Regions from separate parts of the Clostridium sp. CM036 genome, predicted to be linked through region 1. Evidence: riboswitches for the same ligand, from Rfam matches in the RefSeq annotation. Region 1 holds a riboswitch; the other holds the start of a gene.
The links. Region 1 has a riboswitch for glycine ahead of ACWJKE_RS01175 (alanine/glycine:cation symporter family protein). Riboswitches for the same ligand answer to the same signal wherever they lie in the genome.
Positions count from the first base shown of each region.

Region 2: another riboswitch for glycine. It lies ahead of ACWJKE_RS07025 (GrdX family protein); the one in region 1 lies ahead of ACWJKE_RS01175 (alanine/glycine:cation symporter family protein).

Region 1 is NZ_CM143652.1:259,483-267,270, forward strand. Features, by position in the region: gene dnaG (DNA primase) at 1-796, shown strand, start outside; gene rpoD (RNA polymerase sigma factor RpoD) at 819-1,916, shown strand; gene ACWJKE_RS01155 (PH domain-containing protein) at 2,036-2,923, shown strand; gene ACWJKE_RS01160 (tRNA (adenine(22)-N(1))-methyltransferase) at 2,935-3,624, shown strand; gene ACWJKE_RS01165 (Nif3-like dinuclear metal center hexameric protein) at 3,615-4,430, shown strand; RNA gene rnpB (RNase P RNA component class A) at 4,482-4,867, shown strand; glycine riboswitch at 5,047-5,176, shown strand; gene ACWJKE_RS01175 (alanine/glycine:cation symporter family protein) at 5,321-6,664, shown strand; gene ACWJKE_RS01180 (phosphoribosylformylglycinamidine synthase) at 6,957-7,788, shown strand, end outside.
Region 2 is NZ_CM143652.1:1,477,005-1,484,792, forward strand. Features, by position in the region: gene grdB (glycine reductase complex selenoprotein B) at 1-406, opposite strand, end outside; gene grdA (glycine/sarcosine/betaine reductase complex selenoprotein A) at 457-921, opposite strand; gene ACWJKE_RS07010 (glycine/sarcosine/betaine reductase component B subunit) at 947-2,233, opposite strand; gene ACWJKE_RS07015 (thioredoxin family protein) at 2,266-2,598, opposite strand; gene trxB (thioredoxin-disulfide reductase) at 2,617-3,537, opposite strand; gene ACWJKE_RS07025 (GrdX family protein) at 3,569-3,946, opposite strand; glycine riboswitch at 4,029-4,097, opposite strand; gene ACWJKE_RS07030 (double-cubane-cluster-containing anaerobic reductase) at 4,337-5,482, opposite strand; gene ACWJKE_RS07035 (acyl-CoA dehydratase activase) at 5,500-6,279, opposite strand; gene ACWJKE_RS07040 (hypothetical protein) at 6,833-7,093, shown strand; gene ACWJKE_RS07045 (oxidoreductase) at 7,134-7,658, shown strand; gene ACWJKE_RS07050 (hypothetical protein) at 7,637-7,788, shown strand, end outside.

The sequences.
Region 1 (7,788 bases):
GGTGCTGATAGTTCCAAAGGATAAGGATCCTGATGAATATATAAAAAACAACGGAAAGCAGGCTTTTCAGAAATTAGTGGATGATGCTCTCCCCTTAATATATTATAGGATTAAAAGAGCAGGTGACGGAATAAATTTTTCGAATAGTGAAATGATAATACAATATGTGAAAAAGGTTACTGAAATTATTGCAGATTTAGATCCTGTCGAAAAAGATGTTTATATAAAAAAGGTTTCTGAGGAAACAGGCATCAAAGAACAGGCAATATATGACCTACTAAGTGACGAAATCAACAAAAATGCAAAAAAAACCAAAAAAATGAATATGCAACAAGATTTTGGACAAAAATTATACTTAGAGCCAGCTTATATTAAGGCTGAAAGAAATTTGTTGAAATTTATGTTTATAAATGAAGAAAATTGTAATTATATCACAGAAAACTTGGACCTAGAACAATTGGTACTTCAAAGTCATAAAAGTATATATACATTAATTGTTAAATATAAAAACTTAACAAAAGATGAAAAAACTAAAAAAATTGAATTTATATGTAATGATATAGAATGTACAAAAGAGTGGATAAATACTATGGAAATTGAATTTTCAGGAGATGAAGAGGATCATAAAAAACTTATAAATGACTGCATTAAAGAACTTAAAAAATTCAAGTTAGAGGAGTCGAAAAAAGAAATTATGAATAAAATCAAACAATATGAATCAAAAGGTTTGCTAGAAGAATCTATACAATTAGCCCAAAAACTTATAGTAATGCAAAAAGATCTAAAACAATTATAGTAATTTGAAAGGAGGTAATATGATGAAGGATAAAAGTTCGAAAATGACTATAGTCAAAAAACTTATGGAAAAAGGGAAGAAAAAAGGATCTTTAACTTATAAAGAAATAATGGAAGAACTTTATGAGATAGATTTAAGTCCAGAACAAATAGAAAAGGTTTATGAAGTTTTAGAATCAATGGAGATAGAGGTTATTGGTGATATGCATCAAGCTGCTGCACCTGCGACTGGAGCTCAAGCTGAAACTGAACCAGAAACTGAAGAACTGGATGTTAGCATACCCGAAGGCGTATCTATAGACGACCCTGTTAGGATGTATTTAAAAGAAATTGGAAAAGTTGCTTTATTATCATCAAGTGAGGAAATTGATCTTGCTAAAAGAAATGAAGAAGGAGATCTAGCTGCTAAGAAAAAACTAGCAGAGGCTAATTTAAGACTCGTGGTAAGTATAGCTAAAAGATATGTTGGTCGCGGAATGTTATTTTTAGATCTTATTCAAGAAGGTAATTTAGGACTAATAAAAGCCGTAGAAAAATATGATTATAGAAAAGGCTTTAAATTTAGTACTTATGCTACATGGTGGATTAGACAGGCAATAACTAGAGCAATAGCCGACCAAGCAAGAACTATAAGGATACCTGTACATATGGTTGAAACTATAAATAAGCTTATTAGAGTTTCAAGGCAATTGCTACAAGAACTTGGACGTGAACCCCAACCGGATGAAGTTGCTGAAAAAATGGAAATGCCTGTAGCAAAAGTTAGAGAAATTATGAAAATTGCACAAGAGCCAGTATCGCTAGAGACTCCTATAGGTGAAGAAGAAGATAGTCATTTAGGCGATTTTATTCCTGATGATGATGCTCTTGCACCAGCAGAAGCTGCTGCATTTACAATGTTAAAAGAGCAATTAATCAACGTTTTAGATACTTTGACTCCTAGAGAAGAAAAGGTTTTAAGATTAAGATTTGGACTAGATGATGGAAGGGCAAGGACCCTCGAGGAAGTTGGAAAAGAGTTTAATGTAACTCGTGAAAGAATTAGACAAATTGAAGCAAAGGCTTTACGTAAATTAAGGCACCCAAGTAGAAGTAAAAAACTAAAAGATTACTTAGATTAGAACAGTATACTTAAGAAAACACCTTATTTAAGGTGTTTTTTCTACTCCATGTAGAATCATGTATGAATATTTACAAGGTCGGTTTAAATATGCTATAATATGCTTTAGAAGGTGATTAAATGGGAAAGTACATATCAAAGAGGGGACGCGGTTTAGGGTTTATTTTGCTCACGACTGCATTATATAATATATTAATATTAATAGTGCTCAGGTTTACTAATTCATACATCGTAGTTAGTTTATTAAAGGTCTTATTAGTGTCTTGTAATATATATCAAGGATATTACATCTTGCTTTATGCATCACTTAAATGTACTATTGATGACGAAAATATTAAAATTTATGCTGTTGGATCATTAAAAAAAATAATTATACCATTAAATGAAATTGGAGGATACACTATCTCAACTGGTACAATTGAGGGGGTTAAGCTTAATGGTATAGCTACTAATAATTTTGCAATGGGTAGATTTGTAATTGAAAAAATAGGAATGTGTAGAATGTTTGTTACAAATAATAAAAATGTTTTTTACATAAAAACTAAAAACATGAATTATGCAGTTTCGCCTCTAGATTATAAAAAATTTGAGGAAACTTTAATACATCATGATATACATGTGGTAGAGTGGAAATATAAAGTAAATAATAGCTATAATCTTCATAAAGACAAGCACTTCATTTTACCTTTAATGGGTGTAAGTATAATAATAATAATATTAACCTTAAATCCACTTATATTATATTTGAAACGTAATATACCTAATATTATGCCCTTAAACTTTGATGCGAATTTTAATCCAATACAAATGGGGACAGGCAAACAATTTGCATTTACTCAGATGATTTACGGGGTATTAAATATGGCGTTGCTTTTTTGTATGTATTATGCAAGTTATTTTTGCGCAAAACATGATAGGAAATCAGCATATAAATATATTTATATGGCACTAATTGTGGCAATGATATTTTTAATATTGCAGTTTAAAATATTAATAAATTTTAGATAAGGATGAGAGATATGGAGCTTAGTATAAGATTAAAATGGATTGCAAGTATGATAGAAGAATGTGATAGTGTTATCGACGTAGGCACGGATCATGGGTATGTTCCTATTAATTTAGTGAAAAATGGTGTAATAAAAAAAGCTATTGCTTCTGATATAAATAAAGGGCCTGTTGAGAAGGCCAAAAATAATATTATTCACAATAATATGCGTGGTCAAATTATTTGTAGACTGGGAAGTGGACTATCTACAGTTGAAAAGGGAGAAGTCCAGGTAGCTATTATTGCAGGAATGGGTGGCAATTTAATAAGAGACATTTTAGAAGCTGACTTAGATGTTGTTAAACAATTTAATTATATGATACTTCAGCCAGTTCAAAATGCTGAGGTTTTGAGAGAATATTTATATGTCGCTGGGTATGATATCCTTGATGAAGAAATTTGCAATGATGATGGTAGGTTTTATGAAATTATCAAGGCAAGGTATAATACTAAACCAGTAGAAGTAGACAGTATATATTACGAGATAAGTAAAATATTATTAGATAAAAAACAATTAGTAATGCAAAAATTTATAGAATATAAGTTGCAAAAATATTCAAAAATATATGATACTTTAAATGAAGATACAATTTTATCTAAAAATAGAAAACAACAACTTTATCTTGTTATAATACGGCTTAAGGAGTTTTTGAAATGCTTTTAAAAGTAAGTACTATTGAGCATATTATGCAGCAGGTTGCTCCACATATACTAAAAGAGGATTATGATAATGTAGGATTAATGGTTGGGGATAAAGATGCGCAGGTTACAAAAATTTTAATTGCATTAGATTGTACAATGGACGTAATTCGCGAGGCAAAGAATAAGGGGTGCAATTTTATATTGACTCATCATCCTCTTCTTTTTGTTAAACCCAAAACTATTACCACAGACACTTTAGTAGGAAAAAAAATTATTGAGCTAATTGTGAATGGTATAAATGTATATGCTAGTCATACAAATTTAGATTCAGTTAAAGGCGGACTTAATGATATTGTCACAGAAATTTTAGGGTTTACTAATTATAAGGTAATAGAGAATTCAACAATTCAAGGGTATAATAATGGTGATAATGGTATTGGAAGGCTAGTGATTCTGGATACCCCAATTTTATTAATGCCCTTATGTGAAAAGGTTAAAGAACTTTTAAATACTGAGTATATTAGGTATGCAGGCGACCATAATAAAGTAATAAAAACCATTGCGATTATAAATGGCAGTGGAGAAGACTTTTTTGAGGAGAGCATAAAATTGGGTGCAGATTGCATTATTACAGGAGATACTAAATACCATCATGTTAGTGATTTATTAGAAGAAAACATAGCGCTGATTGATGCTGGGCATTTTGCAACTGAGTGGACACCACTCATAATATTTGCAGAAAAGTTCAAAAAGCAACTGATAGAAAATGGATATGACAATGAGGTTATAATTTCTAAAAATACACATGATCCATATAAAGTTAAGTAATAATAAAATACTATTTGCTTTTATTTTAATAGTATGATATCATTGGTTTTACGAGTAAGCCAGACAATCGCTGCTAATTATTGCGTGCGATAATTAGGAGAGGAAAGTCCGAGCTCCATAGGGCAGGGTGCTGGATAACACCCAGTGAAGGTGACTTTAAGGAAAGTGCAACAGAGATATACCGCTAAAGGCATTCAAAAGTTTAGTTTTTCTAAATTTTTGAATGTACTAGCAAGGATGGAAAGGCGAGGTAAGAGCTCACCAGCGCAATGGCGACTTTGCGGCTATGTAAACCCCACCTGGAGCAAGATCGAATAGGAGAACATTATGAGGCTGCCCGTCTCGTTCTCGGGTGTATCGCTTGAGCCTATTGGTAACAATGGGCCTAGATAGATGATTGTCTAATACAGGACTCGGCTTATAGGCTTAGTCGTACCAAAAAACACTCACTTTACAGTGAGTGTTTTTTTTATTGACTAAAAATTCAAAATATGTTATAGTCATGCGAAGTATTACAAATTAATAATTTCGGATGAAGATATTTGGAGAGAGATGTATAACATCCACCGAAGAAGTTAAACTTTCAGGTATCCATTTTTGGAGAAGTACTGATATCGGACGAACCTCTGGAGAGACTTATATAAGCACCGAAGGAGAAAGCTAAACATTATTTAATTACATATTATTTGTATGAAATTTAATAGTGCATTAGTGAAACTCTCAGGTAAAAGGACAGGGTTATTTTCAAGAGGTCATTTTATTTTGATCTCTATTTTTTGTGTGCTTTAAAAAATAATGGTCTCACAGAGTATTAATTGGTATAAATATATTCTTTACACAAGAAATTTTTTATCTGAAAAAATTTTAATAACTAGAAGGAGCGTGTGTTTATGGATTTTTTATCAATTATTAAAGGTATTAACGGTGTTTTGTGGGGGTATGTACTAATATTTTTGTTATGTGGTACTGGAATTTACTTTACAATGACGTTAAAATTTGTTCAAGTAAGAAAATTTAAAGATGCATTTAAAAAGACTTTTGGAGGAGCTAAATTCGGCAATAAAGCAGGAAAAGATGGAATGTCATCCTTTCAAGCCATGACAACTTCAATAGCGGCTCAAGTAGGAACAGGAAATTTAGCAGGAGCCGCAACTGCTATAGCATCAGGAGGACCGGGTGCTATATTCTGGATGTGGCTAAGTGCTTTCTTTGGCATGGCAACTATTTTTGCGGAAGCAGTGCTTGGTCAAAAGTATAAACAGACAGTTGACGGTGAGGTGACGGGAGGACCTGCTTACTATATTAGTAAAGGCCTTGGGAGTAAAAAGTTGGCAGCATTTTTCTCAGTAACTATAATAATTGCATTAGGATTTATAGGGAATATGGTACAATCTAACTCAATAAGTGCAGCAATAAGCCCAAATACCAATATTCGTATAATCATTGGTGTGATAGTTGCAGCATTAGCGGGTATGATTTTTATTGGAGGAGTAGGCCGAATTGCAGCCTTTACTGAAAAAGTAGTTCCGTTTATGGCTATATTTTACATACTGGGTAGTTTAGGAATCATTATAGTGAATTTTGCTAATTTAGGACCAGCATTTAAAATGATATTTGTAGGAGCTTTTAACCCTAAAGCGGCTACTGGCGGTTTAATAGGAGTTGGCGTAAAAGAAGCTATGAGATACGGCATTGCAAGAGGTTTATTTTCTAATGAAGCTGGAATGGGGTCAACACCACATGCACACGCAGTTGCAAAAGTTAATCATCCAACTGAGCAGGGACTCGTTGCAATAGTATGTGTATTTATTGATACCTTTATAATTTTAACATTAACTGCACTTGTTATATTAACTACAGGAGCATTAGATGGAAAAACTACTGGTATAGCGTTAACTCAAAAAGCTTTTTCGAATGGTATGGGAAGTCTTGGAGGTCCATTTGTAGCTATAGCGTTATTTTTCTTTGCTTTTTCTACCATAGTAGCTTGGTATTTTTTTGGAGAGGCAAATGTTAAATACTTATTTGGAAAAAAAGCGTTAACGACATATAGAGGATTGGTTCTTGTATTTATAGTATTAGGAGCAGCTCTAAAGGTTGATCTAGTTTGGGAACTCGCTGATACTTTTAATGGATTAATGGTTATACCGAATTTAATTGCATTATTAGGTCTTGGAGCTTTAGTTAAAAAGACTTTGAAAAATTACGAAAATGATTTTGAAAAGAAAAACTAATTTTATAATTTTCTTTTTAGAAAAAAACAGGATGGCAGATTTATGCCATCCTGTTTTTTTGTTAGTATTAAAACAATGAAGTATGGAACTACATTAAGATAAGAAATTTCATAATTACTATAATATTATTAAATTTCGTAATTTAATAATATTATAGAAAAATTAAAAACCACTTTATTCTAAAATATGCTTTTATAATTAGATGAAGTATATTATAATGTGATTATAACGAATTATAAAAGAAAATCATTGTTTAATATTCGTATAAATATAAATTTTGGAGGTATTAATCATGAAAGATAAGATATATAGGTTATATGTAGAGAAAAAAGCGAACTATAATGTTGAAGGTGAAAAAAAACTAAGAGATATAAAAATAAATTTAGGTATATCGAACTTGGATGGGCTTAGACTAGTTAATAGATATGATGTTATGGGAATAACCAAGGAGCAGTACCTAATGTCAAGGAATACAATATTTTCAGAACCTACAGTAGATCAGGTTTATGATGAAGAGTTAGATATTCAAAAGTACGATACTGTATTTGCTATTGAATTTTTGCCTGGACAATATGATCAGAGGGCAGATTCAGCTGCTCAATGTATACAAATTTTAACTCAAGAGGATAAACATATAGTTAAAAGTGCAAGAGTTATAGTGTTAAAGGGAAATATTACTAATGACGAACTAAATAAAATTAAAGAGTATTGCATAAATGCCGTAGACTCTAGAGAAACAGGGTTTGATAAACAGAATGATTTACAGCAAAGGTTTAATGAGCCAGAACAAGTAAAAACAGTAGAATCTTTTATTGAGATGAATGATACGGATTTAAAAGAGTTCTTAAAAAGTAATGGACTTGCTATGAGCTTTGAGGATTTGAGATATTGTAGAGATTATTTTAAAGAAACGGAAAAGAGAGACCCATCTATAACGGAGATAAAAGTTATAGATACGTATTGGTCAGATCACTGTAGGCACACAACTTTTAATACTGTAATTGAGGATGTTTACATAGAAGATGGTAAATATTCTAAACCAATTAAGATGGCTTACGCGGAATATTTAAATACTAGAGAGTTTGTTTATGATAAATCAAATAGGGACGTAACACTTATGGATA
Region 2 (7,788 bases), 1.2 Mb from region 1:
TAGTCTCAATAATATATGCGTCCTTTTTATATATGTCAGCACCAGGATTTTCAATATACATTGCTGTAAGCACAGGAACATTTAATTTTTCTTTAACTTCTTTTGCAACAGCACCACATGCCATTCCGTATCTTCCTGCATTGAAAGCTGGGCCTGCAATTACTAAATCAGGGTTGTAACTTTTTATCATTTCAATTACTTCAGCTTTTGCTTTTTCTAGATTTTCATTGAAATATGAATCTCCGCAAATAACAGTAGCAACTATTTCAGCTTCACCTTTAAAAATTTTGTTTAGCCCCATTCCAGGACCAACGAAACCCTCTCTTACTTCTGGTTTATAATTTGCCTCTTCTTCTCCGCCTATACCAGCATAAAACTGATTTATATAATGAACTACCTTAATCAATTGGGTTTCCCCCTTTTCTCATATTTTGAATTTACTTTTTAAACTTAAAATTAATATTTTGAAAACTCATCTCTTATTGTCTTTACTTCCTTAATTATATCGTCAACGTCTAGAACCATTTCCATCATTCCACACTGCTCATCATAAACCGTCGCATCACATTCATCTTTTATTTCTGGCTCGATCATGTGATAAACAGCAAGACCAAGTTCAATTCCTGCAAGTGGGCCTGCAAATGTAGGGTCTCCTGCAGCTACTGTTTCAGCTGAAAGTCCTGAAGCTTCTGCTTCTGCTCCACCAAGTATAACTACAATGTTTTCTGCACCATTCTTGTCTGCTAATTCTTTAACTCTTTTTTGGATCTCCAGATCCATAGCACCAGCGGCAGTTCAGACAAAGCATTCTGTTGAAGCAAATATTACTTCTGCTCCTGCAGTTTTTACGCTTTCTTCGATTGCTTGACCTGGTATTCCATCTCTATCACCTATAGCAATTACTTTTTTACCTTTTAACATTTATATCATCCTTTCTATAAAAAAATTAGTACCCTCTTGTACTTAAAGTATTATAACCAACTTCGCTTGTTGCTCCAGTAATTACCTGGATTTCAGCTTCAATTGAGCCGTCCTCTCTCAAACTTCCAAAATGTCCTCCAGCAATAACATTTGCATTTTCTGGATGACCGATAATTTTCTTCATTGTGGGAAGTACAATAACTTCATTTGCATTTCCAGCAGTTACTACTGCATCGCCCTTAGGAGTTGAATCTGCAAGTGATTGTGAAGCTCCATCTTGACCAGCATATTCATCGGTTATTAGTACTGTTTTAATTCCTAGTGCTGAAATCTTGTTACAATTCATAACTAAATCTGCGTCTGGATTTCCAAAACCCTCCTCAGAAATTATTACTGCATCTGCACCTAAATATTCAACTAATTTTGCAGTATAGCTTGAAGATCTTTCTTTATCTGCAAGGTATACAGTTTCATTAGTTAATACACATCCAAGGAAATTGTAGTCAATACCATGTCTCTCATACAAATCCTCAATTACAGGATGATTCATATGAACATACGATGGGTTCTTATCACAAGCTGAAACACAGTTTCCTGAAACAATAGCACCATCAAATATTTCCGTTGGGTATATGAATGTAGGTATTATTTTCTTTGCATCAACTCCATATACATAAGTGTCATGAAGAAGCCCCTGACTTTGAAGCATATATACATATATTACTTTAGGAAGATCAGGATACTGTTTTACCTGTTCTAAAAGAGGAAGTGTTTCGAAAGTCTTAATTTCATCAGCCTCAAGTTCTCTTGCACATTCACCAAGATATGTTGCAGCCTTAAATCCAACCATTCTAACAGCTTCTTCGTGATCATGTGGAAGTACGCTTTTCTTTGTTTCACATGTTATTACAACGTTGTTTAATTTTGAAAATGGTGTATATTTAGCACCAATTCCACTCATGTCAATGATTCCTTCCTGGAACCCAACAATATTTCCAGTAGTTACAACAGCTGCGCCTTTCAAAACATTTGTTCTTCCATTTCCAACTGTATCAACCTTGCTTATAAATCCTGGAAATATCCCACCGCTACCTGATACCTTTACCCTTGGCTCAATAACGTCTTTAACTGGAATTATTCTTGTCTCATCTCCGGGTCTTGCAATTTCAATGCTAATACTTTCAATTCTTTCATCTCCGCCTATATGTGCAAGCAGTTCTTCTTTATTTACAAAAAGAACTCCCTTTTCAACCTTTGTGCAAGTGCCAAATTGAACATCATTAATTTTAATTTCACCAAGTTCTAAACGCAAAGTTTCCACCTCCGAAATAGTTTAGCCATTTATTACAATGTTTCATAAACGCTTTTAATAAAATTCTCTACATCATCAATTGTTTCGATGTTTTCAGGGGTAATAGTGCTTATTTTTTCGTTATTTTTATAAATTATCATCGTTGGGAGTCCAAGTACTCTTTGAGATATAGCGAGTCTTCTAGAACCACCGATATTAAGACTTGCAAATTTGATTTTATCGCTATATTTGTTTTCTAGTTCGTGTACTCCAGGCATAAGTTCCTTACATACTTCACATTTGTCACCCCAGAAATCAACAAATACTGCTTTTTCAGAATAAGATACTACTTCCTCATCAAAATTTTCCTTTGTCAAACTAATCATTTTAAATACCCCCTAATTCTATTTATTTGCTATATATACTTCTGCAGAAGTTGCTGCTATTGCGCCATCAGCTGCTGCAGTTATAACCTGTCTCAAATTCTTGACCCTAATATCTCCAGCTGCGAAAACGCCTGGAATGTTGGTTACCATATCATCATTCGTCATTACATAACCACTTTCATCCATATTGACCTTACCTTTGAATATTTCTGAAATAGGAATGTATCCGACAAATACAAAGCATCCATCAACCTTCACTTTTTGAACTTCGCCTGTTTTAACATTTCTGACCTTAAGGCCTTCAAGTATTTCATCGCCTTCTGCCTCATCTATAACTGAGTCGTATATAAACTTGATTTTTGGATTAGCAAAAGCTTTTTCTTGAATTGATTTACAAGCTCTTAATTCATCTCTTCTATGAATTACTGTTACACTATCTGCAAACTTTGTGAGATAAATTGCTTCAGTTATGGCGGAATCTCCACCGCCATTTACGGCTACATCGAGCTCCGTAAAGAAATCAGCATCACAGGTAGCGCAATATGAGATTCCCTTGCCCCGTAGCTCATTTTCATTTTTAAAACCTGCTAATCTGGGATAAGCGCCTGTTGCAATTACAATAGTTTTAGCCTTATATGTTTCTTTTTTGCATTTAACAGTTTTTATTTCACCTTCAAGTAAAATATTTTCTACAGTATCTTTTGCAAACTTTGTACCAAATTCCTCGGCTTGAGTTCTCATTCTTTTAATCAATTTTGGACCAGTGCACTCTTCAATTGAGCCAGGATAATTTGCAAGTTCATCTGTTATTGCGGCCTGTCCTCCAAATTTTCCTCGTTCAATTATTATAGAATCAAGTTTTGACCTTGATGCGTAAAGCCCTGCCGATAGCCCAGCTGGGCCACCTCCTATAATTATAGTGTCATAAATATGCTCCATTTTAAGCCCTCCCAGTATATTGCATTTATTTTCAATTTAGACCATGACTTATAATATCGTAATCTATTAACATGAAATCATTTCGCACCGCATCTGACCATGCTGGTGTTCCCCTATCTTTAATGAATTTTTCAGTTGTGTGTATTGATTCTTCAATAAAATTAACTGACTGTAAATCTATTACTTCTTTTTTTGATTTTGTTATTATTACAGTTTTGTAGGGCGTTTCATTTGGCTTTATGCTGCTAGAAAGCGGATGTGTGAGCAAAAGGTGTCCCTTATGAATATGATTTCTTACAGCTTTTAGTACATTCATTATTCCAGTACTTAAAAATTCGACTTTATATTTTTCACCAAATTTGTCTAGACATAATGGGTTATTAGTTACAATCAATACTTCTTCTATCAATTAATCCCCCCCTTACAAATACATTAATTCAATTTATTTCCGCTTGCGCATAAAAAAAGACAAAGATAAGAAGCTCATTTAAGCCTTTATCTCTGTCTTTTTACCTGAGAGAATTACTCCTTCGGTGCAATTGCTTTCCAGAGGTATATCAATCTTCGGTCCTTTTGCCTGAGATATTCATATTACAGCGCATGTAATACTTGGCCCTTCGGCTATCCATTTAAGGATGTTATATTAAATAACTAAGCTTAAGCTTAATCTCCCGAAAACATCATCTATCAATATTTAAAAGTTATTACAACTTTATTATAATCTTTTTTTTAACAATGTAAAGCTTTTAATTCAAATACTATCTATAAATTGAAATAATATCCACTTAAATCATTTATATTATAACATCTCTATAAATGCTGACATTCTTGTATTAATTTGTCCTATATCTGCTTGAGAATAATCTGTTTCAATGCTCATATATGGAATATTTTTCTTGTTGAAAACTCTTTTTAATCTAAGAGTTTCTACATTATACGTATGACAAGCTTGAAGTATTACATCTATTACTCCGTCAGCTTTATATTCTTTACATAACTTTTCTAACAAATCTATTCTGTTATCATTTGGAGTCATACAAGAGCATCCAATATTTAAATATTTTTCTGTTAAAGCGTAAAGAGGATCCTTGTTTTCATCAACCAATGTCTCTGTTGTTTTAGCTCCACCGCAGTTTTCATAGCATACCACTACTCCACCATTCTCTTCTATTGCCTTAATTATTTTTTCAGTTCCTTGTCCTAGAGGACATCCTGTAATAAGTATTCTCTTTGCATCACTCGAAACTTTTCGTTCCCCACTATTATACCTATCTAATGACTCACTTGTTATGCTTTCAAGATCTTTTATCAATACTTCTTTATCCAATTTAAATCCTGCTCCAGATAGAACCTTATGCATTTCGTAGCCTGTAATTGCTGGTGGCTCTAGCTGGCCTAGCTCATAAAACTTTCTTAGAGCTACTCTTTCCCTATTTTTAAGCTTAATCGCTATTTTAAGCTTTTCATCCGTAATTTCAACACCATAAAAATTTTCTAGACATTTCTTTAGCTTTACTAATTCATTGCTCCATAGTTTATAAGAATCCTCATCATTACAGTTTTGAGGAAGCTGCATAATATGAGTCTTCTTAATATCTGCTAAATATTCATACATCTTCTTCTTTCCATCACATGTAGTTTCTCCAACAATCATATCGGAAAAATAAAAAAATGGACATTTATCTGTAATTGCAAAGCCATAAGATGCTTTAATTAATGGGCATAGATTTCTTGGTAAATCCCTTTCGGCATCAGCTATAGGTTCCTCAGTCATACTGCATAATGAAACTGCAATAGCATCTGCGGCCATTATTATTTCTGTTGGTGTGAAAGTACAAAATACACCCACAACCTTCTTGCCTTCATCTTTTAAATTCTTGATGCTTAAAAAAGCATTTCTTCTTGCCTCACTAAAATCTTCAAATTTTTCTGGTAAGTTATTCATTAATATATCCCCCTCCGTTATAACGTTTTATTAGAACTTTTTTCAATTCTGCTTGCCATTATAGCCGCTCCAATAGCACCTGCATATCTTGCCATTTTTTGAGTAGCTACAGGTGAACCTAATTTTTCTGAAAGTTGATCCATAATAAATGGGCTATCGCAAAGTCCTCCTGTTAAGAAATAATTATGTGAATCGGAATGTTTTTGACACAGAGATTTTACTTTACCAGTAATAGATTCTATTACACCAAATGCAATGTCTTTACGTTTTTTTCCACTACCAATAAGACTAATGACTTCAGATTCTGCAAAAACGGTACACATTGAACTGATAGTTGTTCCACTCCCCTTTGCGGCTTCAGTGCAAAGTTCATCAATATCGAATCCTAGTGTTCCAGCCATTAATTCTAAAAATTTACCAGTGCCAGCTGCACACTTATCATTCATAGAGAAATTTGTAACCTTACCACTTTCAACAGTTATGACTTTTGTATCTTGTCCACCTATATCAATAACTGTACAATCTTCATGTAATAAGTAATACGCTCCAACTGCATGGCAAGTTATTTCAGTTATTGTTTTATCTGCATAGGGTACAGAAACCCTTCCATACCCTGTTGCAACTATTTTACTATTACTAGAGGTCATTCCTAGCTTTTCTATTGCTTGTTTTATTTCCTCAGCTGTTTTGACACTACTCCAACCTGTTGGGTAAATAAAAGTATTTTTAATTTTATCATGTTCAAGAATACATACCTTAGAAGCAGTTGATCCAATGTCAATTCCTATGTATAGCATGTCCTTCACCTTCACTTTCTTATTGTAAATAATTAAAAAAATAATAACCCTCTAAACTAATCACACATTTTTGCAATTCATTTTCATTCCCTCCATAATATATAAAACATAATATTATTTTACTATATTTACAGTTTATTCACAATGAACATTATGCATTATATTGGAATTATAACTGTTTTTCAGGTATAGATTTCTGAATCAGAGTGTGTTACTGTTATTTAACTTTTTATAACCTTCTAATGTTGCAAGTTTCATTTTGTATGTATTTTTTTCTTTTATATCAGATTCGTTTTCATCGATTACTTTATTAACTTGTTGTTCACTTCTGTAAGCAATGATAGTCCATAAATTACAATTAAATTTGCAGCGTAAATTTAATTGTAATTTATGGTTTTAAATCATATTGTTTACATTTTTTTATCATTGTTATAGAATATATTTACATAACGCATTCGGTGAATATGTTATGTAAATATTCTCTATGGGGTATGTTGTTAAAACAATTAGAATTGATTATGAGCTCTAGCATTGTTCCAGAAGCTAAAGCATTATGGGAAAGGCAACTCCACATATTCATTATGGAGATGAAATGTATTTAATCTTAGGAGAAGAAAATGCAGCTACTATCGCAGTAACTTTAGGTGATGACTATTACGAAATTAAAACTCCAGGTGCTGTTTATATTCCAGCAGGTGTTCCTCATTCAATTAAGATGATTGATGGTGTGGTTGGTAAATTTGGTGGTGCTTGCCCTATATTCTCAGGAACTGAATACATCACTAAGCCTGTACCAGAAAACTGGGATAAATAAAATTCAACCTTGCCCTACTTATAATCCACTATGCTTTAATATGTCAACAGCTCCAATGAATGAAAGAATTCATTCTTATAATGCAAAAATATTTTTACAATTGACAGGTGGTTTGGGACGTTCTGCAATGCCTGGACTATATAAAAAGCCAATTGCTCCTTCAAAGGCAGAAAACCGCTTTGACCCAAGATTAACTCATGAAGCAATGACTACTGAAGATATAAAAGTTTTAATAGAAAACTTCATAAAATCAGCAGCAGTGGCAAAACAGTCAGGTTTTGATGGAGTTGAGGTCCATGCTGTACACGAAGGATATCTTTTAGATCAATTCGCAATCGGTTTCTTTAACAAAAGAGTTGATGAATATGGCGGAGACTTAAGAGGCCGTTTGAAAATCGCAACTGATATAGTTAAGGGAATCAAGGCACAATGTGGTGAAGATTTCCCAGTTTCACTACGTTTCAGTGTTAAGAGTATGATGAAGGGACTTCGTCATTACCTGGAGAAAAATTTGATGAAGTTGGTAAGGACACAGAAGAAGGATTGGAAGCAGCTAAAATATTAGTAGAAGCGGGCTATGATATGCTAAATGTTGATGCTGGGACTTATGATTCTTGGTATTGGAATCACCCACCAATGTATTTTAACGATAAGGGAATGTACAGAGAATTCGGTAGACAAGTTAAGCAGGTTGT